DNA from 4 places in the Exiguobacterium sp. BRG2 genome. Region 1 is predicted to be linked to each of the others. Evidence: predicted binding sites of a transcription regulator. Region 1 holds the regulator's gene; each other region holds the start of a gene.
The links. Region 1 encodes Rex, which represses fermentation and respiration genes when NADH is low (regulators of the CRP and FNR family bind a similar motif). Its sites were predicted from a motif close to TTGTGAAATATTTCACAA; they were not measured.
Positions count from the first base shown of each region.

Region 2: the regulator Rex is predicted to act here: its motif matches at 1,867-1,884, upstream of Q9R23_RS10480 (cytochrome C oxidase subunit II).
Region 3: the regulator Rex is predicted to act here: its motif matches at 2,206-2,223, upstream of Q9R23_RS10720 (formate/nitrite transporter family protein).
Region 4: the regulator Rex is predicted to act here: its motif matches at 2,359-2,376, upstream of cydD (thiol reductant ABC exporter subunit CydD).

Region 1 is NZ_JAUZUW010000018.1:5,704-10,361, reverse strand. It holds gene Q9R23_RS15505 (hypothetical protein) at 1-383, opposite strand, end outside; gene Q9R23_RS15500 (ATP-binding cassette domain-containing protein) at 383-2,284, opposite strand; gene Q9R23_RS15495 (redox-sensing transcriptional repressor Rex) at 2,452-3,111, shown strand; gene Q9R23_RS15490 (twin-arginine translocase TatA/TatE family subunit) at 3,111-3,308, shown strand; gene tatC (twin-arginine translocase subunit TatC) at 3,316-4,095, shown strand; tRNA gene Q9R23_RS15480 (tRNA-Ala) at 4,200-4,275, shown strand; gene Q9R23_RS15475 (S8 family serine peptidase) at 4,498-4,658, shown strand, end outside.
Region 2 is NZ_JAUZUW010000007.1:64,909-69,566, reverse strand. It holds gene Q9R23_RS10490 (CDP-glycerol glycerophosphotransferase family protein) at 1-841, shown strand, start outside; gene Q9R23_RS10485 (Crp/Fnr family transcriptional regulator) at 999-1,712, shown strand; gene Q9R23_RS10480 (cytochrome C oxidase subunit II) at 1,947-2,060, shown strand; gene Q9R23_RS10475 (cytochrome c oxidase subunit II) at 2,073-2,543, shown strand; gene Q9R23_RS10470 (b(o/a)3-type cytochrome-c oxidase subunit 1) at 2,545-4,236, shown strand; gene Q9R23_RS10465 (response regulator) at 4,336-4,658, opposite strand, start outside.
Region 3 is NZ_JAUZUW010000007.1:112,523-117,180, forward strand. It holds gene Q9R23_RS10710 (aminopeptidase) at 1-795, opposite strand, end outside; gene Q9R23_RS10715 (YkvA family protein) at 894-1,313, shown strand; gene Q9R23_RS10720 (formate/nitrite transporter family protein) at 1,349-2,185, opposite strand; gene Q9R23_RS10725 (hypothetical protein) at 2,369-2,971, opposite strand; gene Q9R23_RS10730 (YitT family protein) at 3,108-3,974, shown strand; gene Q9R23_RS10735 (CHASE3 domain-containing protein) at 4,176-4,658, shown strand, end outside.
Region 4 is NZ_JAUZUW010000009.1:112,849-117,506, reverse strand. It holds gene ypfJ (KPN_02809 family neutral zinc metallopeptidase) at 1-807, shown strand, start outside; gene Q9R23_RS12310 (hypothetical protein) at 891-1,058, shown strand; gene Q9R23_RS12305 (nuclear transport factor 2 family protein) at 1,330-1,698, opposite strand; gene Q9R23_RS12300 (Rrf2 family transcriptional regulator) at 1,721-2,203, opposite strand; gene cydD (thiol reductant ABC exporter subunit CydD) at 2,412-4,142, shown strand; gene cydC (thiol reductant ABC exporter subunit CydC) at 4,139-4,658, shown strand, end outside.

The sequences.
Region 1 (4,658 bases):
CCGTGACGTTTACTATACTGATAACCATCGAGCAAATAAAAAATGATTGCCAGCGCCCAAACCCCGACACAACTGATCAAAAAGGCAGTCAAGGGAGTGACGCTACCATAATAGGATATGATCAATGGATCATTGAGTTCGACGAACAGTTGTGTCGTTAGAAGCGTACAACATAGTCCAGAGAGTAGACTGACGAGAAGACCGCTCCATGTCTGGATGACAAGTCCGATCATGCAAGAAATCAGAAGGAACAAAGGAAGAGCAGCATTAAAGGCATCCGGGCGGATGAAGGCGGACACGTAGTCCGCATACATCGGAACGAAATAAAGAATACCGGATAACAGTCCTTGAATCAGGTTGATGAAAAAGCTTTTCGTTCGCATCAGTGTTGGTTCTCCCATCGTTCCATCAATTCAAGTAGATCGACATCGATCTGGTCTCGTTCCGCAGATAACGCTGTCGCTTTTGGAATATCATTAAAAACTTCCGGTTCGCAAAGCAACTGTTCGATTTCCGCTGAACGCTGTTCGAGCCGTTCAATATCTTGTTCGAGTTGTTCGATTTGCTGACGGCGTTTTTTTTCTTCTTTCTGTGCTTCTTTGTCGATCGTCTTCGATGCCGTGACTTTTGCCGCTTTTGCCTCTTCGGCTTCAAGGCGAGCGATTTCTTCTTGTTCAGCCTTCTTCTCTGTGTAGTACGAATAATCGCCGAGGTATTCTGTCACACCAGCTTCACTCATCTCGATGACGCGTGTCGCGATCCGATCGATGAAGTACCGGTCATGGGAAACGAAGAGTAGCGTACCTTCATAGTCGACGAGAGCGTTCTCAAGTACCATCTTCGAATCCAGATCCAAGTGGTTCGTTGGCTCGTCAAGGATGAGGACGTTAGTCTTCCGGAGTTTCAGTTTTGCGAGCGCGAGACGTCCGCGTTCGCCACCGGACAATTCATGGACAATCTTGAAGACATCGTCGCCGCTGAACAGGAATTGTCCGAGCACAGAACGGACTTCTTGTTCGCGCATCAGTGGCCATTCGTTCCAAATCTCATCGATGACACGATTCCGGTCATTGAGTTCTGCTTGCTCTTGATCGTAATACCCGATCGAGACGCCGGTGCCAAAACGGAAATCACCGAAGAGAGGACGTAAACGACCGACGAGGACTTTTAAGAGCGTCGACTTCCCGATTCCGTTCGGTCCGACGAGTGCCAGTGATTCGCCGCGTTGCAAGCGGAACGTGATGTCTTTTGAGACAGCTTCTTCGTAACCGATTGCCAATTGATTGACTTGAAGAACGTCATTCCCGCTCTGTTTTTCGATTGGGAAGGAGAGGACCGTACTGCGTTCATCTCCATCTGGTCGGTCGAGCCGGTCGACCTTCTCGAGCCGTTTTCGAACGCTTTGAGCACGCTTTGTCGTTGTCGCCCGAGCGATGTTTCGTTGAATGAAATCCTGCATCTTCGCGATTTCTTCTTGCTGCTGTTCGAACTGTTTCATTTCTTGATCGTACAATGCCGCTTTTTGCTCGAGGTACTTCGTATAGTTCCCAGTGAACTTACGACAGACATTACGAGAGAGCTCATAGACGACATTGACGACTTGATCGAGGAAGTACCGATCGTGCGAGACGATCAGAACGGCACCACGATAACCACCGAGGTAACTTTCAAGCCAAGCGAGCGTATCGATATCCAGATGGTTCGTCGGTTCATCGAGAATGAGAAGCTCTGGTGCTTGCAGGAGCATCTTCGCTAAGGCGAGCCGTGTCCGTTGACCTCCGGACAATGTCTGGATCCGGCGTGAGTAATCGTCTGGATAAAAGCGCATGCCGTGCAGGACGGAGCGAATATTCGCTTCGAACTGATAACCACCTGCTTCTGAGAAGTCATGTTGTGCTTGATCGTACGTCTTCAGAAGTCGATCGTAAGCGACCGGGTCGTTCAAGATGTGCTCCATGCCCATCTCGATTTCCATCCGGCGCAGTGTCCGTTCTTGTTCTTGCAGATGTTCAAAGACGGTCAGCATCTCGTTCCAGATCGTCTCATTCGATTCGAGACCACTGTCTTGCGCGAGATAGCCGATTTTGACATCTTTACCTTTCATGATATCGCCCGAGTCATGACTGAGTTCACCAGCGATGATTTTGAGCAAGGTTGATTTACCGGCACCATTTCGACCGACGAGCGCAATTCGGTCGCGCTCTTGTACTTCCAATTTGATATTTTCTAAAATCGGCTCGACGCCGAATGATTTCGAGAGTTGGTTGACTTGTAAGAGTATCATTTCCATCCATCCTTCCACCCTTTAGTCTATCACGAACAAAAGCGCGAGGTCCTGCGGAATATATTATTTGTGACTCTATGTGAAGTGGTTTACAATCAAGGAGAGTAGAAAGCTTTTTGCAAAGATTTGGGTGCCACGATGGATGTGGCCGAAGGGGGAACTGCAGGATGAATGGATCAGACACAAAAATTCCACAAGCGACAGCAAAACGGTTGCCGCTATATTATCGCTTCATCCAAAGTTTATACAATTCAGGCAAGCTCCGCGTCTCTTCTGCTGAGTTAAGCGAGGCGGTGAAGGTTGATTCAGCAACGATTCGTCGCGATTTTTCCTACTTTGGGGCACTAGGGAAGAAGGGGTATGGATATAACGTTCAACATCTCTTAACGTTTTTCCGGAAAACCTTGAATCAAGATGAGGTGACGAATGTTGCCTTAATCGGGGTCGGTCATCTCGGAACAGCGTTTGCAAATTATAACTTTTTAAAGAATAATAGTACTCGGATAGTCGTTGCGTTTGATGCGGACGAAGAGAAGGTCGGAACAACGACGCATGACGTTCCAATCTATCATGTTTCGGACATGAAAGAACAAATCGAAGCGAATCAGGTCGATGTCGCCATCTTGACGGTTCCATCCCAGTTCGCACAGTCAGTAGCGGATGAGTTAGTCGAGTATGGTGTGACAGGCATTCTGAACTTTACGCCTGCACGGTTGAACGTGCCAGCGAGCGTTCGGGTTCATCACATCGATTTATCGATCGAGTTGCAGTCGTTAGTTTATTTCATGAAGCATTATTCGCAATCAGCTGAAGGAGTGAAATCATAATGGAAAACCTTATCCCGCTCACGTTAGGTATCGGACCTGCGAGTATCGGATTAATTGCTGTCGTCGCGTTGATCATCTTCGGACCGAAGAAGTTGCCGGAATTCGGTCGTGCTGCCGGTCAAACATTGAAAGAGTTCAAGAATGCCACGAACGGCATCATGGACGACGATAAAAAGGACGAACCGAAAGAGAAGTGATTGAATCATGACGGTTGATCAAGAACAAAGCATGACGTCGCACCTAGACGAACTGCGTAAGCGGATTGTCTGGTCGCTCCTCATCGTCGTCGTCCTGTTCGCTGTCGCATTTCCGCTCGTTCGACCGCTCGTCCGTTTTCTGCAAGCGGACTTAAAAGAGCTCGGTATCGGATTAAATGCCTTCAACGTCGCCGATCCTTTAATGTTGTATTTGAATCTTGCGTTCATCATCGCGCTGATTTTAGCGTCACCGTTCTGGATGTATCAACTGTGGGCATTCGTCCGACCAGGGCTTTATGAAAAGGAACAAAAAGCAACACTGACGTATATTCCAGTCATCTTCTTTCTATTTTTGGCTGGTGTAGCCTTCTCGTATTTCTGGTTGCTTCCCTTCTTGCTCGAAGTCTCAACGGATCTCGGGAAAGAATTGGGGATCGAGCAAGTCATCGGGGTCGAAAACTACTTCAGTTTCTTGATCCGGTTGACGATGCCGTTTGGTCTTCTCTTCCAATTGCCGGTCGTGACGATGTTCCTGACACGTCTTGGTCTTGTGACGCCATATTTCATGCGAAAGAATCGAAAATATGCGTATTTCGCGCTGTTCGTCGTTGCGGCATTGATCGCACCGCCGGACGTGACGTCACACTTGATGATCTCAGTGCCGTTGTTCGTTCTCTATGAAATCAGTATCTTGATTTCCGCGCGGACGTATAAAAAGGTCTTGATCCTCGAGCAACAGGCAGAGCTTGAACGACAGGCGGATTTGATGCGTGAATTGAATAAATGAATCGTGAATTCCTTCCAGCCATTTCGGGAGGAATTCTTTTTTATGAAAGCGTTATGTTTATATTGATAAAGCAGTTAGCGATGCGTATACTAAAGATAATTCATGGGGGCTTAGCTCAGCTGGGAGAGCGTTTGGCTGGCAGCCAAAAGGTCGTCGGTTCGATCCCGATAGTCTCCACCAAGTTCATACGTTCAACTCCTCGAGTGCTCGAGGAGTTTTTTTATGTTCCCAGTTAAATTCCTTCCAAATATAAAATGTCACCAAAAAGAAAAAAATTAAAAAAATAGACAAATATAAATTGTTTATTTCCATTAACTTCATTAAACTAAAAATACAGAATTTTCGTTAAACTGTTTTATTAGTATTACTACTATGGTTTTACAGAAAAGGGGAAACGAACGCATGAAGAAGAAGATTGCACTTATGGCAGCCGTCTTAATGACGTCTTCCAATCTAGTCAGTGCGCAAGGTGCACTGTCCTCGCAAGACAAAGCGACGGGTCAAAAACCGCAGGCGCTCTCACTGAAGAAATCGGGACAAGAAAAGAACTACAAACAATCGGA
Region 2 (4,658 bases), on a different contig from region 1:
CGCAGAATTTAGTGTCGCAACAACGCGACGAGGAACACGACGTATCCAGCTATGGCATGCGGCAGGAACATTAAAGCAGTTTGGACTGACCTCCTCCAAAAGTCTGTTCGTATCAGAACGGGTACGAAATCGTTTTCGACGTGTCTATCAGGAATATGGTGATTTCATCGTGCCGGGGATGCGTTGTGCGACACAATTCATGGCACCGCATGATTTAAAACGATCTCATTTTAAACCGTTCGGCATGCCGCGGACGGATTATTGGTATGATGAGGTTCAGCGGGAACATCGGGCACTTGATTTAAAAGAACGTTATGTAAAACCCGACCGCCGGATTCTATTGTATGCCCCGACTTACCGCGAATATAAAGGAACGGAAGATCACACGATTCAACAGTTCGAACGACTTGCTCAAGCGGGATGGACGATTCTTGTTAAGTTACATCCGACGATCCGAGCGCTTTCGACCTATCGTTCCGCCCATATACATCTTGTGGATGACACGTATCAGATTAATGATTATTTGCTCATCACGGATGTTCTGGTGACCGACTATTCGTCGATTCCATTTGAAAGCTGTCTTCTTGAGATCCCAACGTTCTTATACACACCGGACATCGACACATATCGACAACTACCAGGACTTGTCGATCAGTATCCGAAACCATTACCGGTGCGACAGACGGAGCAGATGGCGCAATTGATGGAGTGGATCGTGTCTGACGCGATACTTGAAGAGTGCCGTCAGCACATGCAGGAATTCCAAACAAGTTGGTATGATCACCCACCAGGTCAAGCAGTTGAACGAATCGTTCATCATTATTACGGAACAGGTATGTGATACTATATCTGACGATTGCTTTAGTTTTAGAAAGCAGTCGTCAGATACTTTTTTAAAATTAATGTGAAACATTGAACAAAGTTTGACAATCTTTTGAAAATCCATTCTTTTGAACTGTGATGTTCTATACTAAAAGCAGAAGAAAAGGAGAGGAGAAATGGATATGCTGACTTGTGGAACGACTGAAGCGAATACGTTCATCTTATCACCTGAGACAAGAACGTTACTAGAAAGCTTCATGACGGAAACGACGTTCAAAAAGGATTCCATCGTCTGTTGGGAAGGGGAAATGAACGACAAGTTGTTTTATGTGAAACAAGGAGGCGTCAAACTATCGAAGTTGACGAAAAAAGGCAGTCCATTACTCATGTTCTTATATTTCAAAGGGGATCTATTTGGTGAATTTGATGTAGGAGAAGCTTTTCCGAGTTCATACAGTATCGAGACGATGGAGGATAGTATCATCGGTTTCCTCACAAAAGAAAAATTAGAGGAACTCATGAGAAAGGATGGTACTTTTGCGCTTGAGATCATGCGGTGGCAAGCATTGATGCGGAAACAGACGGAGACTAAATTGCGCGACTTGCTATTGTTCGGAAAACCGGGCGCGTTAGCTTCGACGTTACTTCGTCTCATCGCGATGGAAGGGGAACAAGTAGGAGAAACCTACCGTCTTGCAAAACGTCCATCCGATGGGGAGTTTGGTCAATTGATTGGCGCACCGCGTGAAACGGTCAACCGGATGTTCTCCCAGTGGAAAAAAGAAGGTGTCATTTCGATGACGCCAAAAGAAATCATCATTCATGATGCACAATATCTGCGTGATCTGTGTCATTGTGAAGGATGCCCAGCAGGTGTTTGTCGAATTTAATAGATAGTGTACAAACAATTCAAACGTGAAGCAGAATTTTCTGTCTCGTGTATGGATTGTTTTTTTTTTGTAGATGAGTCGTGCCTCCTTCTCTTGTTCAGATGTGAACTTTCTGTGTGTTTTTAGAAAGAAAAGTGCGGATTCTTCACATTTGAAGTGATATATATCACAGTTTTCAAACTTGCTGAATTCTTACAATAAAGACAAGTTCAAAGCAGGAGAGGAGTAATCACCATGGACCAAAAATCAGAATCAAACCTTAAAGGAACATTTATCGCCGTCCTGATCGTAGCAGGTATCATCATTGGGATGTGGAGCTCAATCTTTCTATTATTCTTATCACGGTAAGGGGGAGTCACAATGCATATTCATCGTCTAGAAAAAATCTGGCTGATTTTTGGAGCAGTGATGCTTGGCGTCTTTTTAACCATCATCGGCGTATCCGCTTTTGCATCCGGAAATCAACCGCCATCCGATGCAACATTGATTGATCCGACGAAAGTTGATCAAACGAAACCATTCGACAAGCCAGGACTAAAAAAAATCGATGACGACCGATACGAAGCGATCATCGTCGCACAAGCGTTCCAATTCACACCAAAAGATATGGTCATTCCCAAAGGGGCAACGGTTGATTTTTTGGTGACATCAAAAGATGTCGTCCATGGCTTTGAAATTGTCAAGACGAATGTCAATATGATGGTCGTTCCTGGTCATATCAATTCCATTGAATATACATTCAAGGAAGCTGGCGAGTATTTGGTCGTCTGTAATGAATACTGTGGATCGGGTCATCATATGATGGCAACCAAAATCAAGGTGGTGGAATAAGATGAATGCCATTTCAAAAAAATTAAGACAGTTCGAGATGGAGCGTGGTCTGCCTGCTACCGTCATCGGAATTAAGGAAGCGAAGCTCGCTTTCGCACATGTTAGTTTTTCACTCGTTGCCTTATTGATTGGTGGTTTATGTGGATTGTTGCAAACGATGGTGCGGACAGGTGTCATTCCAGAAATTGCTGGAGTCGGCTACTATGAGCTTCTCACTGCCCACGGGTTAATGCTTGCGATCGTCTTTACGACATTATTCATATTTGGATTACTGTTTTCATTTTTAGGTCAATCCTTTGGACGGTTCGAAGACTTTCCTCGACGTCTCGGGTGGGTTGGATTCTGGTTCATGATCCTTGGTGTCATCCTCGTCACATGGATGGTACTTGCAGGAGAAGCTTCCGTCCTCTATACATTCTATGCACCACTCAAGGCACATCCAGTATTTTATATTGGACTCGTCATCTTCGTCGTCGGAACGTGGATTGCTTCTGGTGCCATGTTCCGTATGTATGCTGATTATAAACGGGAACACCCTGGCGTTCATCCACCACTTCAAGCATACATGAGTATTATGACTGCCTTATTATGGGTGGTTGCGACACTCGGAGTAGCAGCGACGATTCTCTTTCAGCTCCTTCCCTTATCCCTTGGTTGGACGGATAAGGTCGGAATCGAGCTATCCCGGACGCTATTTTGGTACTTTGGTCATCCACTCGTCTATTTCTGGTTGTTACCTGCCTACATCGTCTGGTATACAGTCATCCCGAAAATCGTTGGTGGAAAGGTTTTTTCTGACGCATTAGCACGTATGTCATTTTTATTGTTCCTCCTCTTTTCGTTCCCGGTTGGTTTTCACCATCAATTGTTAGAGCCGGGGATTTCTGCTTTTTGGAAGTATGTCCAAGTCGTTTTGACGTTCCTCGTCATCATTCCATCATTGATGACAGCCTTCTCGATGTTTGCGACTTTTGAGTTGGCGGGTCGTCGGAAAGGGGCGACCGGGGTATTTGGTTGGGTGAAAAAAATGCCGTATCGCGATGTCCGGTTCCTTGCACCGTTCATCGGGATGTTGTTCTTCATTCCTGCAGGTGCAGGTGGTGTCATCAACGCATCCCATCAACTAAACATCATCGTTCACAACACATTGTGGGTTACGGGACACTTTCATATCACGGTCGGTGCCGCTGTGGCACTGACGTTCTTCGGAACAGCCTATTGGCTTGTCCCGCTCTTACGTGGTCGAACGTTAACAGCGGCAATGAATCGTCTTGGGCTTATTCAAACGGCTGCCTGGACGATCGGAATGCTCTTCATGTCGACAGCAATGCATATCTCAGGTCTACTCGGTAATCCACGACGGACGGGTCCTGCCGCCTACTTCAAAGATTCGATCGTCGCTGACTGGATTCCATATCATGTCGCCATGGCAATTGGTGGGACGATTTTATTCATCTCGATTCTATTGTTCTTGTATGCGATGTTCCAACTTGCATTTCGTACACCAAAAGGAACGGAAGAATTTCCGATTGCTGAAACGGAAGAAGAGGCGATGGCAACGCCACTCTTCTTTGAAAATTGGAAGCTATGGATTTTTGTAACGTTCGCTTTGATTGCGTTTGCGTACACAGTACCGATTTGGCATATGATTGAAAACGCCCCTCCAGGCGCTCCGGGATGGAAGCTTTGGTAATCGTTTCGTACAACATCAAAACCCCGAACGGTCTCTGACTAAGAGACGATTCGGGGTTTTTGGCATGCGCTTAAAGAATAAGTAATGAAGGGCTAAATCTTATTTGACGAGATTATGCTTGAAGGCATAGACGACAGCTTGTGTACGGTCTACGACATCTAGTTTTGATAAGATGTTCGAGACATGTGTTTTGACGGTTTTTAAGGAAATGAATAATTCGTCCGCAATCTCTTGGTTCGCCATACCACGAGCCATCAATTGAAGAACTTCCTGCTCACGTTCCGTTAAATCATCATGTAAGTGTGTCGTAGGACGACGAAGACGTTCCATCATTTTACCGGTCACTTGTGCTGCCATGACAGATTGACCGTTTGCTGTCTTGCGAATCGCTTCTGCGATGTCAAAGGCGCTAGCTGTCTTTA
Region 3 (4,658 bases), on a different contig from region 1:
TTTCGTACTCGAAACATGACCGTTAACACCTGTCTTCTTCGGTAATGTGAACACTTCTTCAGTCGGCAGATTTGCGATAAAATCAACACCATCTGCATTCGGACCACCGCCACCTAACCAAACGTGACGTTCTGGTAATTCAATTGATAACTCTGTTCCTGGCGCTGTATAATGCAATGTTTTGTATTTCTTCTCTGTCAGGAATTTCGCTTTTGAACGCAGATTATGATCATGATCCGCCCATGCAGCAACCGGATCCGCTTGATCAGCACGTGTTGCCTTCAAAATAGCTGCCCACAGTTCCTCAATCGGTTCCTCTGCATCAGGAAATACTTTCTTCGCCCAGCTTTCAGAAGGTGCTGCTACAACACACCAGCTGACATTGTCACTCATGACGAACTTTCGCCAATTGGCGAGAGCAATACCAGCTGCTTTATTCGCACGCGCGATTCGACTTGAATCAACACCATTTAATAAATCTGGATCTTCGCTGACGACCGATAAGAATGCTGTTTTTTCTTCTGCAAGCTGATCGTAACGTGCTTTTAACCAATCCGGGAATGTATCAAACGAGTCTTCTGGTGCATCAAAATAACGGATTTTCGTCATCTCATCATCTGACCATTGTACATATACTTGCGTAGCACCTACTTCATATGCTACACGTGTGATTTCGCGAACAAGTGGTAAATTCTCGATTCCCGCTCGCACCTCCAATTGTTGTCCTGGCTGTAGATTGATCCCGGTACGCACTGCTAAAGACGCGTACTGTTGTAATTCTGCTTGTGTCGGCATTATGTAATCCCCTTTCTTGTATCTTTATTTTCACGAAATAGTTGCAATTTTGCAAGAAATAAGGCGAAACTAGAAAGAGAAGAGAAGGAGGCATCACCATGGAATTCACCCCCGGAGATTTTAAATCAGCTTATACGTATTTTCACCGACAGGCACTCGATCTCGTCGGTGATGAAAAAGCACAACAAGAATTGTTGATTCGAGCAGAAATCGGACTCGCACATCTGACACAAGATATCGCGTCTACGGAAAGTTCTGATATCGAACGCGAGGCAGAACTCGTCCTTTATTTCCAATTAAAACAACTACTCGAAATGCTTCGTGCCCTCTATCAGAAAAAATTCGAGATGCATGCAGAGCAAGAACAATTATTGCTAACGGCAGTTCTGTACTTTACGTCTCCTGTTGACGCCTTACCGGACGATAACGTCCTCGGACTCTTTGATGACGCACAAATCGTCGAAACGATTTACGAAGAACTCGCCGCAGATGTTGATCGCTTTCAACATATGGAATGAATGAAAAAGCAGCTGTCGCGACAGCTGCTTTTTCATTATGCATTTTGTTTAGAAGCGATATGAACCGGTGCCGTAGATTGACGTGATTCATCTATTTCTAGTTTTTCTTTATTCAACCACGTATAAATCATTCCCATGAAGACTGCTCCACCGATGATATTTCCAGCTAAAGCCGGTAACAGATTGTGCATGGCTCCTGCAAACGTAATCGTATCCGGATGTGGCACGATTAATGCGATAGAGAACAATGCCATATTTGCGATGACATGATCAAATCCTGATGCGAAGAAGACTGCGACAAGTACCATCATCATCATGATCTGCGCTAATTCATTCTTCATGTTCTTCGGAATGAAAATTGCTAAACAGACCATCCAGTTACAGAAGATTGCCCGGGTAAAGATTTCCCACGTCGAATGATGAATTTTTGTTTCCGATACAGCAAACAACCAATTGTTCATTCCAAGTTCCTGTAAGATACCTGTTTGAGAGAAGAGTAATGCGAATGCTAATCCTCCAAGACCATTTCCGATCAGACAAATCAACCAGACTTTCATCGTATCCATCTTCGTTGTATAGCCGCGCATCGTTGCCGTCGTGAAATACATCGTATTCCCTGTAAACAGTTCTGCACCGCCATAAATGATCAAGACGAGTGCCACTCCGAACGTCAATCCACCGACAAGTGTCGCGGCAGGTGATTCTGCCATATACAGCCCGTTAATTGCTTTTAAGGTAAAAATGATTGCAAATCCAATGAATATCCCCGCTAACATAGCACGAACTAAGTATTCGAGAGGACGCAGTTGTAGCATACGTGTCGACTTGATTGCTTTATTCCGTAACCCTTCTAATGCTTCTACCTCGTTCATTGTAGAAACCTCTCTTCCTTTTGTTCAACACTTCACAATGTTTGTTCATTTATTATAATACTTCCATCTTAAGAGATGTTCAAGTCTTGATTAGACCTGTTTTATCGTTTTCATAAAAGAACGAGATGTAAACGATATCATTGTGTCGAGATTGTGAAAAATGCCTTTTCTTGCTTTATACAATTAATTAGTTTGAATCGAAAATCCTGATGCGAAACGCTCGAAAAAGGTTTGTCGTCTGGAGGAATCAAGCACATATCCATCGATGACGACACGATTAAAACGTCCAGACGATGACGTAGCGCGTTCGATGTCAGATGGTGTATAGATGTCGAACGCGCTACGATCTATCTTAAAATCAGCTTTCGAATAGGGATCGGTATAGTGAATTTCAAGATTGGTCAAGTCAGGAATCGTCGAAAATAAAACGAGCGTATGATGCATAAGTACTTTTGATAAGCGAGCGTTCAAGAAATCCTGATTCATTTGTAATGTACCAGTATCGGTCCCGATCCAAGCACGCCGTTCTTTGCCTGTGACGTCATAAGCGAGCCGTAACGACTCTCCTTCGACATCTACCTGTTTTAATTCTGATGAAAACGGGAGTTGTTCAGCTAATTGGCGAACAGCTACCGTATTCATCATGGAAGCACCGACTTGTCTAGCTACGAGATCACCATCATGCCAAATAGATCGTTGGTTTTCTTCGTCTGGTTGTTGAAAAAGACGAATCCCCACCAATACGCCTAAACAAATACAGCCTATAATCAAGAATGTTTTCTTCATTTTCATCACCTTCCTAAAAAAACTTACCCTTTTTCATCTTTTTTCATAAGAAGGGTTGAAATTTTATGCATATGGGCGTACTCTTGCAGGCAGATACTCACAGAAGGAGGAGCATGAGGTCACTCATCATAATGCCATGACTACAACACACCCACAGAAAAAGAGAGTTGAAAAAATCAGTTTTTTAATCATAGGTACGTTGCTGTATTCCTTGTACATCAGCTTACTACTATCTCCAAATGATATCGGATCAGGTGGTATCATGGGGATCACGCTTGTCCTTCAAGAGCTTTTCCACACCCCAATCGGATTAACCCAATTGCTCTTAAACATTCCCCTCTTCCTTTTAGGTTTCCGTTTCTTACGAAAGCGATTCATGTTCTTATCTGGCATCATTGTCGTTGCCTCTTCTTTTTTAATCGACTGGATTCCGACTCAGATCGTTCCCGAGTCATTGAACGATCCGCTTGTTGCCTCCATCTTTGCCGGTCTAGTCTCTGGTCTTGCGATGGCATTGATTTTCTTTGGTGGCGCATCGACAGGTGGACTCGATATTCTTGGAAAGTTTTTCTTTGCTCGTTTTCATAATTGGCCACTTCCTCGCATATTTCTGATACAAGATCTTGTCATCTATATCTTGGTATGGTGGGTCTTCGATTTGAAACACGTTATGTATGCTCTTATCATGAGCTTCGTTCGCGCCAAAGCTCTTCAAACGGTTTACAGTTTTTATTCCGCTTCTAAGCAATGTATCATTATTTGCGAAAAGGCGGATGAAATAAATGAAGTCATCACAAAAGAACTTGGTCGTGGTGTGACGATCCTTGATGCACGGGGAGGATACTCCAACCGAACGAAGAAAATGGTCTATGTCGTCGTTCAAAATAATGAAATCGTCCGTTTGCAAGAAATCGTTTCTTCTGTCGAACCTAACGCGTTCGTTACGTTCTCAGAAATCCATACTATTTTTGGGAATTATAAGGAACATTCGTATTCGTTTTAAACTCAAGCGCAGCCTAGCTGTGCTTTTTCTATTTCGTTTACTTTAAAACAGCTTCTCGTATTGCACCAGCTTTCCTGCTTTTTTATTCGGAATACTGATTTTTTTACTTTCTTCTCCCTATTCAAAAAATGGACAGGCTTCACTTTTTTTGCGATAGTAGTTAAGCTTATGACATGTCTATTTATTTAAAGGAATGATTGCATGCACTCACTTTGGCGTCAGCGTATTCTGCTGATCCTTTTGATCAGTTTATTCGCTTCTATCCCAATCATTTACGCCCTATCCGGTTATCGGACGATTGCAACGATAACAGAGCAAATGAAGGATCATGACATACCGTTAATCAATCAAGTGGACCAGTTGGTTGAACATAACCGAGATCGTGCCAATGCGGTGCGTGGTCTTTTATTGTATGAAGATAGTCGTTATCTCGAACAGTATTACTTTTCTACTTCTAAAATTCATGATTTACGAAACAGTCTAAATCAATCGTCGACCACGCCAGGAGCAATCAAGGATTTACTACGTCGCAATAATGTCTGGGAGTCCGAGATTGAACGAGTATTCGTCGTCTATGAGCGTCAGAGTCCAACGGCAGCAAAGCGCCTTGCCAAACAAACGACGCAAACGACACAAACGATTCTCGAGGACTTATCTCGTGTGAAAGATGATTTGTATAAGACA
Region 4 (4,658 bases), on a different contig from region 1:
GAGGACCGGCGAGGGATGGGTGGGAAAGGAATCGCCGGTATCGGCGGTGGTGTCGGGATCATCCTGCTGATCGTCATCACTTTGATGGGTGGGAATCCAACTGAACTACTCGGAGACTTAACCGGTGGGGATCAGCAAAATACGACGTATGAAGAAACGGCACAGGAAAAAGAAGCAGCGGACTTCGTTTCCGTTGTCTTAGCCGATACGGAACGGGTCTGGACGAAAGAATTCAAAGAAGATGGTAAGACATATAAAAAACCGAAGCTCGTCTTATATACGGATCAAGTCAGTTCGGCTTGCGGACAAGCAGGGAAGTCCGTCGGTCCCTTTTACTGTCCTGGTGATCAGAAATTATACATTGATTTAAGTTTTTATGATGAACTACAAACGAAATACGGGGCACCGGGCGATTTTGCGATGGCATATGTCATTGCGCATGAAGTAGGGCATCATGTGCAGACGTTACTTGGAAAATCGGATGAGATCATGCCACTTCGAAAGCAAATGAGTGAGGAGAAGTTCAACAAGTACCTCGTTCGATTCGAGCTACAGGCAGATTATTATGCCGGCGTCTGGGCGCATCACGCGCAAGGCGAAAACTTGCTCGAAGAAGGCGATCTCGAAGAAGCGTTGACGGCAGCGAATGCTGTAGGGGATGATACGTTACAAGAAAAAGGTCAAGGATATGTCGTGCCGGAAAGCTTTACCCACGGTACATCTGCGCAACGAGAGCGTTGGTTCCAAAAAGGTTTTGATAACGGGACGATTGAAGGTGGAGATACATTCAAAGCGAAAAATCTGTGAGGCGGATCAACGATACTCTTTTTGAAACATCTTCCAGCTATTTCCGTAGATAAAGATGAGAGATTCAAAGAGGAGTGTCGAAGTTGAAACAGATTAGTTTGTTTTTATTGCTCTATACGGCTGTCGTTGTATTGACGTATATCGTGTCACGATTTGCGCCAGATTTACTGCTCTACATGGTCTATTTCGCCATTGCGTCATTACTTGTCATCACGGGCTATTTGTTGAAACGACTCGTACTGAAGCGCTAAATACCAAAAGAGGCTGACTTAAAAAAGAATGACGCGTCTTTTCACGCCCTTTCCTCAGGCGAGACACAAGCCAGTTTTCCTGCTTTGTTGAAGCAGGAAAGCGGGTCTTGTTCGTCTCTGACAGCGCATAAATGCGCTTGTTCCTGTAGGAGTGGCGTGTGACGCGTCATTCTTTTTGTTACGAGATAAGGATAGCAGTTTATTATTCTGCCACCCTTATCTTTGTAGAGACTGACTTTGGAGTCAGCCTCTTCGTTATTTAAAAGCCATCTTATGAACGGAACATCGTCGGATCATCTGGAACGTTTTCCAGGTAAGCGATCCGTCCGTTTTCATCGAGACGTGCGATATCTTTTCCGTCTTGCGTGAAGACACTACCGTCTGCCCGTTTTCCGCAAACTGCCCAGCGTGTTTCATATGTTCCGGGTGTTGTTTCTTCCCAGCCGGCATACATGTGCTTAATGTCTTGATTCGTTGTAAACACATGACGGACGAATTGTTTCCAGGCGTCGATGCCGTGCTTTGGTTGTCCGTTCAGGACGAACGTGATGTCTGTCGTGAATAAGGAAACGAGATCCTCAAAAGCTTGTTCATCTGTGCGTGACGCGTCGAATAAGTCGAAATAACGATTCAATACCATAGTAAAAACCTCTTTCTGTTCATTAAAGTGTCATCATCCGGTCTGTGATTAACGCATGCAACCGTTCTAAATGTTCTGGTGGACAGGAGGCGTCAATTGCTTGACGGATCGAGCCGATTGATTCGCGCTTCAACGTCGATTGCCAAGCATCTTCTGCCTCTGTCATCAGATTCGAGAGCAGACCGATCTCCTGTTCCTGAATCCCCATCAAATCCTCAAAGACACCGCTTGACGCATACAACGTCTGCTTGCCCTCGATTGCTTGATAAACGTCAAAGATTTGAATTTCGTCTGCTGGACGCCGTAAGCGAAAGCCGCCTTTGACACCCGGTACGGAATACAACAGATCCGCCTGGACGAGTTTTCGTAAGAGCTTTTGGAAATAAGTCGGCGAGGCACCGAGTTGCTGGCTGATGAATTCACCGGGCAACACAGCGCGATCTGGAAGGAAGGTCAAAAGCAACATCGCATAGACGGATTGCTCGACCCCGGTTTTCATTTGCATAGAAAGACTCCTTTCTTTAAACGTGGATAATATCTATCCATAATAGTTTCATTCGAAAGGATTGTCGAGTTTTATGCTCTCACAAAACCGTCACACCTTTTCGACAGCATCTGCATGGCATCCCCGTTCCAGATTCGATATACTAAATGTACGATATGTGAAAATATTCACTAAAAGTCGTTCACACTTCGTGAAAGGACGTTTGTATATGAATCCATTAAAAGGAATCGTCCAGATTCCACGTAGTATTCTCATTCAATTCATCATCGCGGCTTTCCTGATGGGGGTCGCGGTCGTCGGTCAGTCATACGGCATCGTGTTGACGGTCGATCGCATTTTCCTAAAAGAACAACCGTTTGAAGCCGTCATTCCTTTACTGCTCGTCGTTCTCGGGATGCTGTTGCTCCGAGTCGCCGTGACGTATTGGAACGGTCGTCTTGGTACGACGTTATCGGCACACATGAAGCAGGCGCTTCGGGAAGCACTCGTTGCGAAATATACGAGTCGCTCAGTCGAGATGATGCTACAAGGGCAAGCGGGACAGAAGGTCAGTGTCTTGCTCGATGCAGTAGACGAGATGGACAGCTACTATAGTCAATATTTGCCGAAAGTCGTCCAGACGACAATCGTTCCATTGATGGTCTTGATTGCGGCATTCAGCTATGACTGGATCACGGGTCTTGTCATGATGATCACGGCGCCGTTCATTCCGTTGTTTTACATCATCATCGGCATCATGACGCAAAAGCGGGCCGATGCTCAACTCGAGAAGATGACGGCATTCTCAGGAACGTTCCTCGATACGTTACAAGGACTGATAACCTTGAAGTTATTCGGTCGCGCGAAACGACAGCGTGACGTCATCGAAAAAAGCAGTCTCGATTTCCGAGATGCGACATTAACGGTCTTGAAGCTCGCCTTCTTGTCGTCATTGATGCTTGAGTTCATCTCGATGCTCAGCATGGGAATGATTGCACTTGAAGTCAGTCTGCGTTTGATTCTGTTTCAAAGCATCACCTTTATCCCAGCGTTCTTGATGCTCGTGTTGGCACCAGAATACTATCTTGCCTTAAAAGAGATGGGGGCTGCTTTCCACACGGGACGCGGTAGTGTGGCAGCAGCGAAACAGATCGCAGCCGAACTGACGGCAGATGATCGTCCTGTTGCATACGGTCAATCGGAACTCACGACCAATCGTCCACCACGAATCGTCTTGGATGAAGTCGGCTTTACGTACCAAGAAGGACGTTTTGCCTTACAAGATATCGGGCTTACGATTGAGCCGTATCAAAAGGTAGCGTTGATTGGTCGCAGTGGTGCCGGTAAATCGACCGTCTTGCAGTTGATTGCCGGACTCGCGGATCCACAAGAAGGACGGATTCTACTCGACGGAACCGAGCGCGGTCAGGTGGAGGAAACAAGCTGGTTCCGTCAGTTGAGCTACATTTCTCAACATCCATATCTGTATGCCGGAACACTGGCAGAAAACATCGCGATTGGTGAGCTTCGTCAAGCGACGCCGGAAGAGATTTTCGAAGCGGCGCAGGCGGCAGGGCTCGAGGAGTTGATTGCGACGTTGCCTGAAGGGATTGACACGGTGATCGGAGAAGGTGGACGCGGTCTATCGGGTGGCGAAAAACAGCGTGTTGCGTTAGCACGAGCGTTCTTGAAACGCCCGAACGTCGTCGTCTTTGATGAACCGACGACTGGACTTGATGTCAAAACGGAGCGACTGCTCCAACAAGCGATTGAGCAACTCGGACAATCGGCAACCGTCATCACTGTTGCGCACCGTTTGCATACGATTGAACGATCGGATCAAATCGTCGTTCTCGACGGCGGACGAATCGTCGATCGCGGCACTCACGATGAACTGCTTGGACGCGATTCGGAATATGCGCGGATGCGTAGCGTCCAGAGAGGGGAGGAAACACGATGAAGGAATTATTAGGAGTCTTTCGGTTGATGGTGCATCAAAAACGCGATATCGTCTGGTCGATCTTCTTCGGTGTCCTCGCCGGTGTGACAGCGGTCGGTTTATTCGCAGCAAGTGGGTACCTGATTTCAAAGGCAGCCTTGTTGCCACCGATCCAGACACTCGCTGTCTTGATCGCCCTGCAAAAAGTGTCGAGTCTGACGCGCGCCGTCAGTCGGTATGCGGAACGTTACTATTCGCACCGGGCGACGTTTACGATCCTTAGTGACTTGCGAACGTCATTTTACCGTCGTCTCGAGCCGCTTGCGCCAGGGATTTTTGGTAAGTACCGCAGTGGGGATTTACTTGCGCGGATCGTCGGGGATGTCGAGAGTCTGCAAAATACGTTCTTACGTGTCCTCTATCCGCCGATCGTGTTACTGCTCGTTTTCTTCTGTACGATCTTTTTCGTCAGTTTCTTCTCATGGACGATTGCCGGGATTCTGTTGCTTGGTTTAATTTTGACCGGTTTCTTGATTC